DNA from 3 places in the Enterobacter sp. DVT3837 genome. Region 2 is predicted to be linked to each of the others. Evidence: predicted binding sites of a transcription regulator. Region 2 holds the regulator's gene; each other region holds the start of a gene.
What was found. The regulator PhoB, encoded in region 2, activates phosphate uptake and scavenging genes when phosphate is short. The targets are predictions, from matches to a motif close to CTGTCATAAAACTGNCNNAT.

Region 1 (5,846 bases), 390 kb from region 2:
GATAAACCCTGCGACGGGCAACAGCTGGCGGTCACGGAAGGGGTGTTCAGCATGGACGGCGACAGCGCGCCGCTTGCCGCGCTGCACGAGGCAGCAAAAAGGCAAAACGCCTGGCTGTTGGTCGACGATGCCCACGGTATTGGTGTGATGGGGGATGAAGGGCGCGGCAGCGCGCACCAGCAAGGCGTGAAGCCGGAACTGCTGATTGTGACCTTCGGCAAAGGCTTTGGCGTGAGCGGAGCCGCCGTGTTGTGCAGTGAGTCCGTTGCTGACTATCTGCTGCAGTTCGCCCGGCATTTGATCTACAGCACCAGCATGCCACCCGCCCAGGCCGTGGCGTTATCTGCGTCAATGGCGGTGATCCGCAGCCAGGAAGGCAAAGAACGTCGTGCGCGTCTGGCGGAGCATATTCAGCGTTTTCGTCAGGGGTTGTGCCATCTTCCTTTCCGCAGTACCGATTCGCAAAGCGCCATCCAGCCGGTGATCGTGGGTGAAAACAGTCTGGCGCTCACGCTGGCAGAGACGTTGCGCGAGAAGGGAATGTGGGTCACTGCCATCCGCCCACCTACCGTACCGCCGGGCACGGCGCGTTTGCGTCTGACGCTGACGGCGGCGCACGAAGCAGAGGACATTTCGGCACTTCTGGAGGCTCTGTATGTCGCCAGTCAATAAACAGGCCATTGCGGCAGCGTTTGGCCGGGCGGCACGCAGCTATTCGCAGCATGATGAACTCCAGCGCCAGAGTGCACGGGGGTTACTGGCTTTACTCGGCGCGAGCCGTTTTGAGCAGGTGCTGGATGCCGGATGTGGTCCCGGCGGGAATAGTCGATACTGGCGCGAGTCGGGAAGCCACGTTACGGCCATTGACCTGTCATCAGACATGCTTGATGAGGCGCGTCATCAGCAGGCTGCGCACCACTATCTGGTGGCGGATATCGAGGCCATTCCGTTGGCTGAGGCACAATTTGATCTGGTCTGGAGCCATCTGGCAGTGCAATGGTGTAACAGCCTGCCACTGGCGTTAAGCGAGCTTTATCGCGTGGCGCGTCCGGGTGGCAAGGTGGCCTTTACCACGCTGCTGGAAAGCTCGCTACCGGAGCTGGATCAGGCGTGGCGAGCAGTTGATGAACAGCCGCATGCCAACCGATTTTTATCGCATGATCAGGTCACGCAGGCGCTGGCAGGCTGGCGCTATCGAAGCACGGTGCAGGTCATCACCCTCAATTTCAGCGATGCCGTCAGTGCCATGCGCTCGCTCAAGGGCATTGGTGCCACGCACCTGCATGCCGGACGCGAGAAAAAGCCTCTCACTCGTGGGCAGTTGCAACACCTGGAGCTGGCCTGGCCACAGCAGCGGGGGCATTTCCCGCTCTCTTATCAACTTTTTCATGGGATTATCGAACGTGACTGAACGGTATTTTGTCACCGGAACGGATACGGAAGTGGGCAAAACAGTTGCCAGTTCTGCACTGTTACAGGCGGCGCGTCAGAGGGGAAAAACAACTGCTGGCTATAAGCCAGTTGCCTCCGGCAGCGAGATGACTGCGGAAGGGTTACGCAACACCGACGCGCTGGCGCTGCAGCGTAACAGCACCCTTAAACTCGACTATTCAGCGGTGAATCCCTACACCTTCGCCGAGCCGACGTCGCCGCACATTATCAGCGCCGATGAAGGCCGACCGATTGATTTCGCCGTGCTGTCTGCCGGGTTGCGGACACTGGAAAACCAGGCAAACTGGGTGCTGGTGGAGGGGGCAGGCGGCTGGTTTACGCCGCTTTCGGACACGCAGACGTTTGCTGACTGGGTACAGGCTGAGCGGCTCCCGGTCATTCTTGTTGTCGGCGTCAAGCTGGGCTGCATCAATCACGCTATGTTGACCGCACAGGCCGTACAGCAGGCTGGACTGCGTCTGGCGGGCTGGATTGCCAACGACGTAGTTGAACCCGGTAAACGACACCAGGAGTATCTGGCTACGCTCAGGCGTGTCCTTCCCGCGCCGTGCCTCGGGGAAATTCCCTGGCTTGCTGACGGCGCGGAAAATGCCGAAACGGGTCATTATCTCGATCTCAGCGTCTTGCTTCCCGCGACATCCAGTGAGCGATGAGCTCGTCATCCAGTTCCTTAACGTGGCCCTGCGCCACGTTACGCCCGCGATAGAGCATACAGAAACGGTCCGCAACCCGGCGGATAAACGACAGCTGCTGTTCAGCTAATAACACCGTCATACCTAACTCCCGGTTTAAGCGCGCCAGCAGCTGCCCCAGCTTCTGTGCAAAGCCATGACCTGCACCATGCATGGGTTCATCCAGAATCAGCATTTGCGGGCGATTCACCAGCGCATTGGCCAGAGCCAACTGATACTGGTCGTCCGGTAAGAGCGCGTTGGCGCGGGTCTGTCGCAGCGCGTAGAGCTCCGGGAAAAGGTCGTAAACATCGCTTTTTGCTTCCGGGTCGGGTTTTCCCGTTGCCCGCATGGCAATATGCAGATTCTCCTCGATCGTTAACTGGGAGAAAATCCGCCTGTCCTGCGGGACATAGCCTATTTTCGGGTCTGAACGTTGTTCTGATGGCGGGTTGAGCAAATCACATGGCGGGGCCCCTGCTTCATGCCAGATAATCGTGCCGCTCTCGACGGGCAATTTGCCGGCGATGCAATTCATGAGCGTGGTTTTTCCCATTCCCGGCAGGCCAACTACACCTGTACACATCCCCTGCGGAAAATCTAAATCCACGTTCCATAGCGTATGTTGGCTTCCGTAAAACTGATTCACTGCACGCAGACTCAACATCTTTCTCTCCTTAAAAATGTGTGTAGGTGAGGCTCGTTTTTGATTCTGCAAAACTCCTGCCATAAACCTGAAAGTGATTAAAAAAAGAGCTTTTTTAGGAGTAAGCCTCAACGTTGCGGGATGACAAATTGACGATTTGCACATCGACGGTGCCGGAGATGTTGAGTTGTGGTGCAAGGCAGGAAATGACGGAAATGTGAGCAAGATCCCATCGGTTGGTTATGAATGACGCAACTGTTAATCATCAAAAAATAGCTATAAAAATTTTTTGTTGCTGTCTCATGGGAAAATCCGGGAATTTGCTGAGCGGCAGTCTGCACGGGCTGGAAGCAGTTATCCACTATTCCTGTGGATAACCATGTGCATTAGAGTTAGAAAACACGCGATAAGCGAGAGAAGACGCGGCTTACGCCCAAATTGGCGCGAAACGCGGCTTTAGGAAATATCGCTTATTATTTAATTGGTTAGATAAAAGCAATTCCCGTAATGAAAGTGTCACCGGTTGCCATAAAACTATCATTACCTGGCTTGACAAATGTTAAAAAATAAAAAGTTCTGGGGATAACCTGGCCCGGGTGGTGTTTTATGTTGTCAGAGTCCAAACTTTGACCGCTATTGCGCTAATCATTCAGACGCTACTCTAAATATCCTGACATGCTACTGGTTTTTCATCCAGTGTTTTTTACTGGCATTCCTGGCAACAAGGAGTAAAATTACTCACCTGCCGCTTATAACGTCATCAGGTTGTCGCCCATGAGTAAACCGTTCAAATTGAATTCTGCTTTCCGTCCATCTGGCGATCAGCCTGAGGCGATCCGTCGTCTGGAGGAGGGGCTGGAAGATGGGCTGGCGCACCAGACGCTGCTGGGGGTAACCGGCTCGGGCAAAACGTTTACCATTGCCAACGTTATCGCGGACCTCCAGCGTCCCACAATGGTGCTTGCCCCCAACAAAACCCTGGCCGCGCAGCTTTATGGTGAGATGAAAGAGTTCTTCCCGGATAACGCGGTGGAATATTTTGTCTCCTACTACGATTACTACCAGCCTGAAGCCTATGTGCCGAGCTCTGACACCTTCATTGAGAAAGATGCCTCGGTAAACGAACACATTGAGCAGATGCGTCTTTCCGCAACGAAGGCGCTGCTTGAGCGTCGTGATGTGGTGGTGGTGGCGTCTGTTTCTGCGATCTACGGTCTGGGCGATCCGGATCTGTATCTCAAGATGATGCTGCACCTGACGCAGGGGATGATCATCGATCAGCGTGCGATTTTACGCCGTCTCGCAGAGCTGCAGTACACCCGCAACGACCAGGCGTTCCAGCGTGGCACCTTCCGCGTACGCGGCGAGGTGATCGACATCTTCCCGGCAGAATCGGACGACATGGCGCTGCGCGTCGAGCTGTTTGACGAAGAGGTTGAACGCCTGTCGCTATTTGACCCGCTGACCGGCCACATCGAGTCGGTGATCCAGCGCTTCACCATCTACCCGAAAACGCACTACGTCACGCCACGCGAGCGTATTGTGCAGGCGATGGAGGAGATCAAAGTGGAGCTGGCCGAGCGCCGTAAGGTGCTGCTGGCGAACAATAAGCTGCTGGAAGAGCAACGTCTGAGCCAGCGAACCCAGTTTGATCTGGAGATGATGAACGAGCTGGGTTACTGCTCCGGCATCGAAAACTACTCACGCTTCCTCTCCGGGCGCGGGCCGGGCGAGCCGCCGCCGACGCTGTTTGATTACCTCCCGGCAGACGGTTTGCTGGTGATCGACGAATCCCACGTCACTATCCCACAGATCGGCGGGATGTACCGCGGTGACCGCGCGCGTAAAGAGACGCTGGTGGAGTATGGTTTCCGACTGCCATCGGCGCTGGATAACCGTCCGATGAAGTTTGAAGAGTTCGAGGCGCTAGCGCCGCAAACCATTTACGTGTCGGCAACGCCAGGCAACTACGAGCTGGAGAAATCAGGCGACGAGGTGGTTGATCAGGTGGTGCGTCCAACAGGGCTGCTGGACCCGGTCATTGAAGTCCGGCCGGTGGCAACTCAGGTGGATGACCTGCTTTCCGAGATCCGCGCCCGTTCCGCAATTAACGAGCGCGTGCTGGTGACCACGCTCACCAAACGCATGGCAGAAGACCTTACCGAGTATCTGGAAGAGCACGGTGAGAAGGTGCGTTACCTGCACTCGGATATTGATACGGTTGAGCGTATGGAGATTATCCGCGATCTGCGTCTGGGTGAGTTCGACGTGCTGGTGGGGATCAACCTGTTGCGAGAAGGTCTGGATATGCCGGAAGTCTCGCTGGTGGCGATTCTGGATGCAGACAAAGAGGGCTTCCTGCGTTCTGAGCGTTCGCTGATTCAGACCATTGGCCGCGCCGCGCGTAACGTTAACGGTAAAGCGATTCTGTACGGCGACAAAATTACGCCGTCGATGGCGAAAGCGATTGGTGAAACGGAGCGCCGCCGCGAGAAGCAGCAGCGCTACAACGAAGAGCACGGCATCATCCCTCAGGGGCTGAACAAGAAGGTGGTGGATATCCTGGCGCTGGGTCAGAACATTGCGAAGACCAAAACGAAAGGTCGCGGCAAGGCGCGTTCAGTGGTGGAAGAGGATACCGTCGTGCTGACGCCAAAAGCGTTGCAGCAGAAAATCCACGAACTGGAAGGGCAGATGATGCAGCACGCGCAGAATCTTGAGTTCGAAGAGGCGGCGCAGATCCGCGACCAGTTGCATCAATTGCGGGATCTTTTCATCGCGGCATCGTAGTGGATTTTGCCCGGTGGCGCAGCGCCACCGGGGATATTTGGTTATCCCAGCGCCTGAATCGCTTTCTCCAGCGCCTCACGCAGCAGGTGGCGGTCATGGCGGTATTTGATGTCTGTGGCCTCCAGCGGCTCCTGCACTACCAGACGATCGCCGATACCGGATACATCAACTTTCGGCCCGACTACCACACCGTCAATGATCTTCTTCCCGACGTAATGCTCCATTAAATTCAGTTTGTCCGGCAGTGACAAGCTCGCCGCTGCAGGGCTCAGCTCACGGCCCAGGTT
Region 2 (5,846 bases):
AAGCCCCGTGGTTAAACAGTTTGTTGCCGTTGATTAATGGGCGTTCGATGCGACCTGACGCCCTGCAGCACGATCCCAGATAACCGCCAGAACCAATGCAACAACGGTAGGCATCAGCCAGGCCAGGCCTTGTTCGGACAGCGGCAGACGCTGTGTCCAGGCTGGCAAAATTTCTGCGAAAGCTGATGCTTTAATCCCGTCAAGGATACCAAAAATCAGGCTGATAAACATGGCTGGCGCAATAATTCGTGAGGAGTTATTCCACCACGGGCGAGTAAAGCTCAGTACCACCAGCACGATACACGGCGGGTAGATAGCCGTCAGCACCGGAATAGAGACCTGAATCAGGTGGCTCAGACCGAGGTTGGACACCGCCATGGAGAAAATGCCGAGAATAAACACCAGAGTGCGGTAAGAGAGCGGCAGATACTGCGCAAAGAACTCAGCACAGGCACAGGTCAGGCCAACGGCGGTCACCAGACATGCCAGGAAGATGAGCGCTGCCAGCAGCATACTGCCCGCACCGCCGAAGGTGTGCTGAACATAAGCATGCAGAATAGCCGCGCCATTCGCGTTTTGATCAACCAGCATGGCGCTATCGGAACCCAGACGGAACAGCGCCAGATAGAGCAGCGTCAGGCCCACACCGGCCATCAGGCCAGCCCAGATGGTGTAGCGGGTCAGCAGACGTGCTTCGGTCACACCACGGGAACGCGCGGCGTTAACGATGACGATACCAAACACCATTGCGCCCAGCGTATCCATCGTCAGGTAGCCGTTCACAAAGCCGTTGGAGAATGCGGCATTTTTGTAGGCATCCATGGCGTCGCTAATCGGACCTGCCGGCCAGACAATCGCCGCAACCGCCAGCACAATCAACGCCACAATTTTCAGCGGAGCCAGGAAGTTACCGACGGTATCCAGCAGCTTGCCCGGATAGAGAGAAACCAGAATCACAATCGCGAAGTAGATCAGGCTGTAGATAAACAGCGGCATCGCGCCGTCACCGGTCAGAGGAGCAATGCCCACTTCGAAGGAAACGGTCGCCGTGCGCGGGGTCGCAAACAGTGGGCCCACGGCCAGATAGCAGACGGTTGCCAGCAGAACACCCGCCACTTTGCCGATCGGGGTGCTGAGGCTATCAACACCGCCACCCACTTTCGCCAGGGCGATAACGGTCAGTACCGGTAAACCCACAGCAGTAATCAGGAAACCAAATGCGGCAGTCCAGACGTGTTCACCCGCCTGTAAACCAACCATTGGAGGGAAAATGATGTTGCCTGCGCCAACGAACAGCGCAAATGTCATAAAGCCCAGCGCGATGATGTCACGCGATTTTAAGTGATGGGTCATAAAACCTTACTGCCTGTGGATGTGGTGTTGAAAACATTGAGCTTTTCGATTTCCCTGGTGGGAAGATACAGCCGAAAAATTGCTCAATTTCAGCGGGAAATGCTCCCGTCCTGGCGTGGAGAAGAATAGTTTTTCGATTTACCACGCAAATACAGTCGGTCTGACAGTATCTGGGGCGCAATTTAAACGCTTATAACGTTTAAAGGCAAGGTGGGATCGCAAAACCAGAACAATATGCCACCATGAAAAAACACACCAGCATAATACGCTAATTATCAGAAAAACCCATGGCTAATCATGCGAACAAAAAACAGTCAGCCGTATAAAATTCATTCGCGTTTCGTTTGACTGCAAAGCAAACGGGCCAGCAAACGCTGACCCGTGGAAAGGTAAAATGACACACCCGTTATCAGGCGATCTTTTTGGCAATTAATCGTTCCGGGATCACGAAACTAAAGCGGGTTCCCTTACCCAGGGTACTCTGAATATCGAGGCGGCTTTCATGGTGATTGACGGCATGTTTTACAATCGCCAGCCCCAGACCGCTTCCCCCTGTCTGTCGCGATCGCGCCTTATCCACGCGATAGAAACGTTCGGTCAGACGCGGGATGTGCTCCGGAGCAATCCCCGGACCATTATCCTCGACGCTAAATTCAGCGCCCGTAGGGGTATGTTGCCAGCGCACCACGATCTCCGTCCCTTCCGGCGTATGATTCACCGCGTTATACACCAGGTTGGAAATGGCGCTGCGCAACTCATCTTCACTGCCCAGAACCTTCAGCGTATTGTCGACCTCAAAAGTCAGGTGGTGCTTTTTATGGCTTAGCGTCTGTGCTTCACGCTCCACCACCCGCAGCATCATGGGGACATCAATGGTGTCATTCAGCGCAAGCGTTGGCGCCGCTTCAATCTTTGAGAGCGTCAACAGCTGTTTCACCAGACCTTCCATACGGTGCGTTTGCTCGCGCATGGTGTGCAGCGCTTTTTCACGTGGCGCACCTTCAAGCGTTTGCTCCTGCATCATCTCCAGGTACCCCTGCAGTACGGTCAACGGGGTGCGTAATTCGTGGCTCACGTTCGCGAAGAAGTTGCGTCGCGCGCCTTCCAGCTGGTGCATCTGGGTGACATCGCGCGCCACCATCAGCCACTGCCGATCGCTGTAGGGCATCACGCGGATTTCCAGATGGCGACCATTATTGAGTTTCAGATTATGCGGACCGGTAAAATCACGCTTTTTTAGATACTGCGCAAACTCAGGATAACGCAGAAGGTTGAGGATATTCTGGCCATTATCATCCGGCCAGCGCAACCCCAGCAACTGTTGCGCAAGACCATTACACCAGAAGATTGTCCCTTCTTCGGTCGTCAGAATGACCGCATCCGGTAGCGACTCCGCCCCGCTGCGAAAACGCTTGATCAGGCTTCCCAGTTCGCGGCGGCGCTTTTTATTACGCATCTGCATCTGATGCAAACCGTAAAGCAGCGGTTCCCAACTGCCGCTTCCCGGCGGCGGTGTCATACTTCGGTCAACCCATAGCCACCAGGAGAGGCGTAACAGGTTCCAGAAATGCCAGATCAGCAGCCCGGTGACCGAGGCCAGCAGAAACCACGGCAGATGTCCAAGAAAGGCCCCCAGAATGAAGGCCGGAATACAACATAAGATCAGTTCAAAGACGAGCCTTTTCCATGACAGACGTTCCAGCACGCGTCACACTCCTGTCATTGTTCAGAAACGGGTAGAAAAACGATAACCCGTGCCGCGGACCGTCTGCACCATGCGATCGTGGCCGCTCAGTTCCAGCGCTTTTCGCAGGCGGCGGATATGGACGTCAACCGTCCGGTCTTCGACATACACGTTAGTTCCCCAGACGTTATTCAGCAACTGTTCGCGGCTGTAAACGCGTTCCGGGTGAGTCATAAAGAAGTGCAGAAGTTTAAATTCGGTAGGCCCCATGTCGAGTGGGTTTTCGCCCGTCATGACGCGGTGTGAGGTCGGGTCAAGGCTCAGCCCCTGCATCTCAATCACCTCTTCCACTGCCATCGGTGAAATGCGGCGCATTACGGCTTTGATACGAGCAACCAGCTCTTTCGGGGAGAACGGCTTGGTAATGTAATCATCGGCACCCGTTTCAAGCCCACGCACGCGATCCTCTTCTTCACCACGTGCCGTCAGCATGACAACGGGGATATCGCGGGTCATCGCTTCACGTTTAATGTGTTTGATAAACTGCAGTCCAGAGCCGCCAGGCAACATCCAGTCGAGCAGAATCAGATCGGGCCAGGGCTCATTCAACTGGTTCACCGCGCTGTCATAATCTTCCGCTTCAACCGGCTGGAAGCCATTTTGTTCGAGCACGAAGCACACCATTTCACGAATTGGAGCTTCATCTTCTACGACCAGAATACGTCTCGCCATACTTTGCCCTGTCTTATCTTATTTAAGTTACAAGTTTGTAATGCGGCGTCATTATGCGTCAGATTTATGACAGATTTATGAAAAACCTTACCACTATAAATGGCAAACTGTTGTTTTATTACAGCGGTTATTTTCTGCCCCTGAATGTTTATAATCGCCAACATCTTTTTTCGCCACGGATCTCCTATGCGCATACTTCACACTTCGGACTGGCATCTGGGTCAAAACTTTTACAGCAAAAGCAGGGCAGCTGAGCATGAAGCGTTCCTGAACTGGCTGCTGGATACGGCTCGATCGCGCGAAGTGGATGCGATTATTGTCGCGGGTGACATTTTCGACACCGGCTCGCCGCCAAGCTATGCGCGTGAGCTGTACAACCGCTTCGTGGTAAATCTGCAGCAAACAGGCTGCCATCTGGTGATTGTCGCCGGTAATCACGACTCCGTCGCCACGCTGAATGAATCCCGCGACATCCTGGCCTTCCTGAACACTACCGTGGTGGCCAGTGCCGGGCATGCGCCGCAGATCCTGAAAAAACGTGACGGTACACCGGGGGCGGTGCTGTGCCCGGTTCCCTTCCTGCGCCCACGCGATATCGTGCAGAGCCAGGCCGGGATGTCCGGCGGAGAAAAACAGCAGCATCTGTTGCAGAGCATCACTGACTATTATCACCAACAATATACCGATGCCTGTACCTTGCGCGGCGAACAGCTTATTCCGGTGATTGCAACCGGGCATCTCACCACCGTCGGAGCCAGTAAAAGTGACGCCGTACGTGACATCTATATTGGTACGCTGGATGCGTTCCCGGCGCAAAATTTCCCGCCTGCCGACTACATTGCGCTTGGGCATATTCACCGCGCACAGATCATTGGTGGCTGCGAACACATTCGCTATTGTGGCTCGCCCATTTCGCTGAGTTTTGATGAGACAGGTAAAGCCAAATCTGTGCATCTGGTGAGTTTTAACGGAGGTAAACTCAGCGCCGTCGAAACGCTGGAAGTCCCTGTTACCCAGCCGCTGGCGGTGCTGAAGGGTGACCTTGATGCCATCACCTCCCAGCTTGAACAGTGGCGTGGCACTGCGCTTAATCCCCCCGTCTGGCTGGATATCGAAATCACGACAGACGACTATCTGCATGATATGCAGCGAAAAATTCAGGCGCTGACGGAAGATCTTCCTGTCGAGGTTTTACTGGTACGCCGTAGTCGCGAGCAGCGCGAAAAAATCCTGCTGAGTGCTCAGCGCGAAACGCTGAGTGAACTTAAAGTCGAAGAGGTTTTTGAACGCCGACTGGCCCAGGAAGAGATGGACGATGCAAAACGCGCCCGGCTGAACGAGCTGTTCGCCCATACGCTCCACGCGCTGAATAACGAGGAAGAGAACGCATGAAAATCCTGAGCCTGCGTCTGAAAAACCTCAACTCACTCAAGGGCGAGTGGAAAATTGACTTTACCGCTGAGCCCTTTGCCAGCAACGGGCTGTTTGCCATTACCGGTGCGACCGGTGCAGGCAAGACCACCCTGCTCGACGCCATCTGTCTGGCGCTCTATCACGAAACGCCGCGTCTGCAAAAAGTGTCTCAGGCGCAAAACGATCTGATGACGCGTGATACCGCCGAGTGTCTGGCCGAGGTTGAGTTTGAAGTAAAAGGTACCGCCTACCGCGCCTTCTGGAGCCAGAACCGGGCGCGTAATCAGCCAGACGGGAACCTGCAGGCACCGCGTGTGGAACTGGCTCGCTGCGAAGATGGCAAGATTCTCGCCGACAAAGTGACAGATAAACTGGAGCAAACCGCCGCGCTCACCGGGCTGGACTATGACCGATTTACCCGTTCAATGCTGCTCTCTCAGGGGCAGTTTGCCGCTTTCCTCAATGCCAAGCCGAGCGATCGCGCAGAGCTGCTGGAAGAACTGACCGGAACCGAGATCTATGGCCAGATTTCCGCCAGGATATTTGAGAAACACAAAGCCGCCCGAAACGTACTTGAAATGCGCGAGGCACAGGCAGCGGGTGTGGTGCTGTTGAGCGAAGAGCAACAGCAGCAGTTACAGCAGAGTTTGCAGGCACTTACTGA
Region 3 (5,846 bases), on a different contig from region 2:
TTCGACGATCTCACGTGAAGTTCAGCGTAATCGGGGCAGACGCTATTACAAAGCTGTTGATGCTAATAACCGAGCCAACAGAATGGCGAAAAGGCCAAAACCGTGCTTACTGGATCAAAATTTACCATTGCGAAAGCTTGTTCTGGAAAAGCTGGAGATGAAATGGTCTCCAGAGCAAATATCAGGATGGTTAAGGCGAACAAAACCACGTCAAAAAACGCTGCGAATATCACCTGAGACAATTTATAAAACGCTGTACTTTCGTAGCCGTGAAGCGCTACACCACCTGAATATACAGCATCTGCGACGGTCGCATAGCCTTCGCCATGGCAGGCGTCATACCCGCAAAGGCGAAAGAGGTACGATTAACATAGTGAACGGAACACCAATTCACGAACGTTCCCGAAATATCGATAACAGACGCTCTCTGGGGCATTGGGAGGGCGATTTAGTCTCAGGTACAAAAAACTCCCATATAGCCACACTTGTAGACCGAAAATCACGTTATACGATCATCCTTAGACTCAGGGGCAAAGATTCTGTCTCAGTAAATCAGGCTCTTACCGACAAATTCCTGAGTTTACCGTCAGAACTCAGAAAATCACTGACATGGGACAGAGGAATGGAACTGGCCAGACATCTAGAATTTACTGTCAGCACCGGCGTTAAAGTTTACTTCTGCGATCCTCAGAGTCCTTGGCAGCGGGGAACAAATGAGAACACAAATGGGCTAATTCGGCAGTACTTTCCTAAAAAGACATGTCTTGCCCAATATACTCAACATGAACTAGATCTGGTTGCTGCTCAGCTAAACAACAGACCGAGAAAGACACTGAAGTTCAAAACACCGAAAGAGATAATTGAAAGGGGTGTTGCATTGACAGATTGAATCTACAGCGGCTTTTTTTAATATGTCCCGTTCGTCAGTAACCCGCTTCAGCTCTTTCTGGAGACGGCGGATCTCGGTCTGAGCATCTGACTGTTCTTTATGAGTGGAGGAATCCGGACCGTACTTCTTTATCCAGGCGTAAAGGCTGTGGGTGGTGATATCGAGACGTGTTGCCACGCTGGAAACAGAATAACCACGATCAACAACCTGTTTGACTGCTTCAATTTTAAACTCTTCGGGATAACGCTTACCGCTCATGGGCACCTCTCTTTAAGCCATCTTAAATGACTCTGAGGTGTCTGTTAAACCCGTGGCGATTCAGAGAAAAAAATTGTTGACCATGAATTTGTTTTTATTAAAGGCTCAGGTAAGTTAACTCCGTTAACTTACGATGCAATTCGAACATTTTATAAGGAAAAAATTGATCCGGCATTCATTGCCCTATTCTCTCATTATCGTGCGAAAAGTAATAAAAGTATTAATAATATGGTTAATATAACACCACACGTTGGGCGGCATACTTGGGCTAATATCACTCTTGAGTTTATTTACAATAGTCTCCTGGCAGCCAGCGCCCTGATGGCACTGACCGTTCAGATAAAAAAATAAAACGTAGTTATTGATGCCAGACGACACTTTCGTCCAGAGATACCCGCCCTTCCCTGTAACTCAGGGAGGGATGTCTTTTATCTGGGATCCCAAAAGAAATACCGTAAAGCAGCCTGAAACTCTCAGGAACATTTAATATTCGACGCACCGTTTGGGCAAAATAACTCAGCACTGCCTGTGGAACGCCTGCGTAACCTCGAGCTGCCAGAGAAAGCAGGAATGTCTGGGCATACATACCGGCGTCCGAGGCTACGCGAACGTTGTCCCCTACAGCAGGAATGAACAGCAGAGCAACATGAGGCGCGCCGAAAAATCTCACATTACGCTCGACCACTTCTGAGCGACTTAAGTTATCCCCCCGCGCAACGCCCAGTGCCTGATAGTACGAGCGCCCCTGCTCCGAAGCCCGTTGCCTGAATGGCTCGGGATAAGCTTCTTTATCAAAGGTAAAATCAAGACTGTAGTTCCCCGCCCTCAGATCTTCCGTCAGTGCGTGGCTTAATTCACGAAGTTTATCTCCTGCAACAATATGCAGGGACCAGGGTTGAGTATTGCAGTTGGATGGTGCGCATTGCGCTTCGAGCAAAATGTCTTTGAGGATCTCTCTGGGGATAGGAGTTGGAAGAAAGGCTCTTGCCGAGTATCTGTTTTTTACTACCTCACTAAATGTTGGCTCTTGCGAACTCATTTGCTTCTCCGCCTGAAAGTAATTTGAAGTGAATGATTCACTCTATCCAGATCCATCCTGTCACATCAGTCTCATCGTTTTCATTCCCGGTTCCAGATTAGGTCTATGAATTCTATTCATAGCGCCTATTTAAGCAGCGTAATTATCTTTAACCGCAACTTCGTTAATCTGGGTCTATCGCGTGAACACGCAAGCGGAAAATGGCTACAGCTGATGGACATACCCCAGCCTGCGCGGCTGGGGCATCATCGAATGCTAACTAAATATTTTTATCGAAGAAGACGTCTAACTTTTGCAAAGCCTCATCAACATATTTGGGTACCCAATACGTCTCGATATGGGTAGCGCCATCGATCAGGAAGAGTTCTTTGTCCTTCGTACCGGTGGCTTTCGCGAACGCGTCTTCAGTCATATAGAGCGTATCCGCTTTTGAACCGGCAATCATCAGCAGTGGTTTATTGATGAGAATGATATGGTCCGTTACGTCAAAGCTCATCAAATCCAGCAGACTGCTAGTGGTGTATTTAAACGTAGAGTTCGGATGGGCGTGAGTTTTCCAGTAGTACTCGTAGCCCTGGCGATACAAGGCAAAAGGTAATTTAGCAATCTGTTCATCAGTCAGGTTGGCATCGCCGGAGTAAAGCACTTCTCCTCCGGCTGCTTCCTGAGCACGTGCGTCAGAAGCCTGCTGAAGACGCTGCTGGATAGTATCCAGCTGTGAATCCTGCATACCGTTGCGGCGCACAAGGCCTGAATTAAACATGCTGATAGTTGCAATCGATTTAAACCGTTTGTCCGTCTCGGCAGCAACCAGTGAATACCCACCGCCTCCGCAAATACCCAGAAGACCGAGGCGGGCGGTATCTACACCGGGATACTGGCTGATGTAGTCAGCCATGCCGTGGATATCCTCAATGCGATTAGCGGGTTTATCCACGCTGCGAGGCATCCCACCGCTGGCACCCTGATAAGCCGCGTCGGCGGTAATGGTGATGTAGCCCTGCTCGGCAAGACGCTGAGCATATAACCCGGCGACCTGTTCTTTTACGCCGCCATTAGGATGTGCAACCACCACGGCCGGGTATTTTTTGGCGGGATCGTAGTTAGCAGGGGTATAGACATTCGCAGCAATCTGGATGCCATGCAGATCGTATTTCACTGGGTGAATATTGACCTTGCCTTTGACGTTCTCGGTGATGGCTCCGTCATAGACGAGAGTGAATGGATTTTTTTTGTAATCAGCCGCATTGACTGAGGTCACTCCGGCCATAGCCGTGAGTAGCATTGCACTGATAAGCGTGAATTTCATGGTCTCTCCCGATGAGTATCGGCCTGGTTATTCAGGCTCGCAGAATCAAATTTGCAGGCTCAGATTAGGCAGAGAGCGCTGTCAGCATCGTGACGGGGAAATAACATTTTTGTCAGGAAACAAACTGGGATGGGAAAGTATTTCTGACAGCGCTGTCAGGAAACCGTCAGCTTTATGTTGGCAATCAGGAGGCACAATGATCTCGATTGAAAAGTTAAAAGGAAGTCTCTTATGCGCCTGTTGTTAGTCGAAGATGAAGAAAAAACGTCAACCTATCTCTCCCGTGCACTGGGTGAGTCCGGGTTTACGGTAGATGTCTCTGCAGATGGCGCGGAAGGACTTCATTACGCGCTGGAGTTCGACTACGACGCGATAATCCTGGATGTGATGCTGCCGGGGATGGATGGTTACCGGGTACTTGAGGGTGTGCGGGCAGCCAAACAGACGCCGGTGCTGATGCTTTCGGCTCGCGGCTCTGTCGATGAACGCGTTAAAGGACTGCGTCTTGGCGCGGATGATTATCTGCCCAAGCCCTTCTCGCTGATTGAGCTGGTGGCGCGTATTCAGGCACTGGTGCGCCGCCGCGCTACGGATGGCGCAGACATCACCCAGCTGCAAATTCACGATCTGCATCTCGACCTGCTGGCTCGTCGCGTATTTCGCGCCGGAACACGGCTGGAGCTGACCGCGAAAGAGTTTTCCCTGTTGAGCCTTTTGGCCCGGCATCAGGGAGAGATTCTGTCAAAAATGATGATTGCGGAGCAGATATGGGACATGAATTTCGACAGCGATGCCAACGTGGTTGAAGTGGCCATTAAACGCCTGCGGGCCAAAGTGGATGCGCCGTTCGACGTCAAACTACTGCATACCGTTCGTGGCATGGGTTATGTCCTCGAAGTCCGGTCAGAATAATAAAGGGGATAAGCATGCCTAAGCGTTCCATCTCCGTTCATCTGGCGCTGATGTTTGCCTTATCCGCGCTGCTGATTGTGTCCATTATCGGCATCTTGCTCAGAAGCTCCTTGCATGACTCTTTGCAAAAGCAGATGCACAACGAATTGTTGTTCCGCGAATCATTAATGAGCCCGTGGATCACCGCACGAACCTCGGCTGACAGCTGGTCGACATTGGCCAATAAATTCACCGTATTAACCAATTCTGAAGGTGAGCGCGTTCGCTACTGGATAGTAAGCAATAACCCACGCTTTAGCATGGGGGGAACGCCGCCGGTGGGCGTTCAGTGGTCTTCTTTACGGGAAGGCTTTAATAAAGTGCCCGGCGCATCAGAAGGTGCATGCTCGCTGTTTCTGTTAGTGAAAACGATCCCCGCCAACGGTGAAAGGCCTGAGCTGCGCTATGTGGTTGCCATTGACTCCACGCCGTACATGGGCACACTCGATGCGTTCACGCGGACATTGCTGATCATTACCGCACTGGGCGTCGTGATTGTCGCCTTACTGGGATACGCCGTTTCAAGGATCGGTCTTCGTCCCGTTGGGGCGCTCAGTAAACAGGCCCGGCAACTCGCTCCCGGGGACCATGGTCAGCGCCTGAATACCGAAGCATTACCTGACGAATTACAGCAGTTAGCATCCTCTTTTAATGGCGTGCTGGAACGGCAAGAGGTCGCCTGGCGACAACTCGAAAGCTTTAATGCCGATGTTGCGCATGAACTTCGAACCCCACTGACTAACCTGATTGGCCAGACGCAGTTAGGTCTCTCACGCCGACGCTCGCAGGATGAACTGGAAGAGTTACTGGGTTCCAACCTGGAAGAACTTGAACGCATGACCTCGATAGTAAACGACATGCTGTTCCTGTCCCATGCTCACGCGGGTGAGCATGCGTCCCAGCGGACTAAGGTGTCTCTGCGGGAAGAAACCCTGAAAACAGCGGAGTACGTTGAACCTTCTTTTGCTGAAAAACAGCTTTCTCTGGATATAGAGGGCGACGTCACCGCACATATCGACCGGCGGCTTTTCCACCGCTCACTGGCTAATTTACTGGAAAACAGCGCAAGACATTCTCCGTCCAATAGCACGGTTACGGTGCGCTTAAGCGAAAAAGGTCATCAAGCCTGTGTTGAAGTGTCAAATCCAGGCGAGCCGATAGCGCCAGAGCACTTACACCGGCTTTTCGAGCGTTTTTATCGCGTCGACACCTCCCGGGCCAGGAGTGATACCCACCATGGGCTGGGCCTGTCGATCGTCCGCGCCGTCGCCATTATGCACCGGGGAGATGTCTTTGCCCGTAGTGAAGGTGGCATCAATACTTTTGGCCTCACCTTTGCGCTACAAGCGGATAAAGCGGCAGACAATGCTCAATCCGGTACTGAGCCGGGACCCGGGTTA

Region 1: a site for PhoB is predicted at 3,293-3,312, ahead of uvrB (excinuclease ABC subunit UvrB). Genes of this name have one in related genera too.
Region 3: a site for PhoB is predicted at 3,648-3,667, ahead of AC0XWG_RS18735 (heavy metal response regulator transcription factor). Genes of this name have one in related genera too.

Annotation. Positions count from the first base shown of each region.
Region 1 covers NZ_JBWDLA010000001.1:57,402-63,247, reverse strand. Annotated here, with positions in the region: gene bioF (8-amino-7-oxononanoate synthase) at 1-672, shown strand, start outside; gene bioC (malonyl-ACP O-methyltransferase BioC) at 656-1,411, shown strand; gene bioD (dethiobiotin synthase) at 1,404-2,105, shown strand; gene AC0XWG_RS00270 (ABC transporter ATP-binding protein) at 2,068-2,790, opposite strand; gene uvrB (excinuclease ABC subunit UvrB) at 3,544-5,559, shown strand; gene yvcK (uridine diphosphate-N-acetylglucosamine-binding protein YvcK) at 5,601-5,846, opposite strand, start outside.
Region 2 covers NZ_JBWDLA010000001.1:450,918-456,763, forward strand. Annotated here, with positions in the region: gene brnQ (branched-chain amino acid transporter carrier protein BrnQ) at 34-1,353, opposite strand; gene phoR (phosphate regulon sensor histidine kinase PhoR) at 1,763-3,058, opposite strand; gene phoB (phosphate response regulator transcription factor PhoB) at 3,080-3,769, opposite strand; gene sbcD (exonuclease subunit SbcD) at 3,956-5,161, shown strand; gene sbcC (exonuclease subunit SbcC) at 5,158-5,846, shown strand, end outside.
Region 3 covers NZ_JBWDLA010000002.1:796,424-802,269, reverse strand. Annotated here, with positions in the region: gene AC0XWG_RS18755 (IS30-like element IS30 family transposase) at 1-889, shown strand, start outside; partial or broken gene AC0XWG_RS18750 (transposase) at 899-1,147, opposite strand; gene AC0XWG_RS18745 (nitroreductase) at 1,506-2,186, opposite strand; gene AC0XWG_RS18740 (alpha/beta hydrolase) at 2,446-3,471, opposite strand; gene AC0XWG_RS18735 (heavy metal response regulator transcription factor) at 3,727-4,407, shown strand; gene AC0XWG_RS18730 (heavy metal sensor histidine kinase) at 4,422-5,846, shown strand, end outside.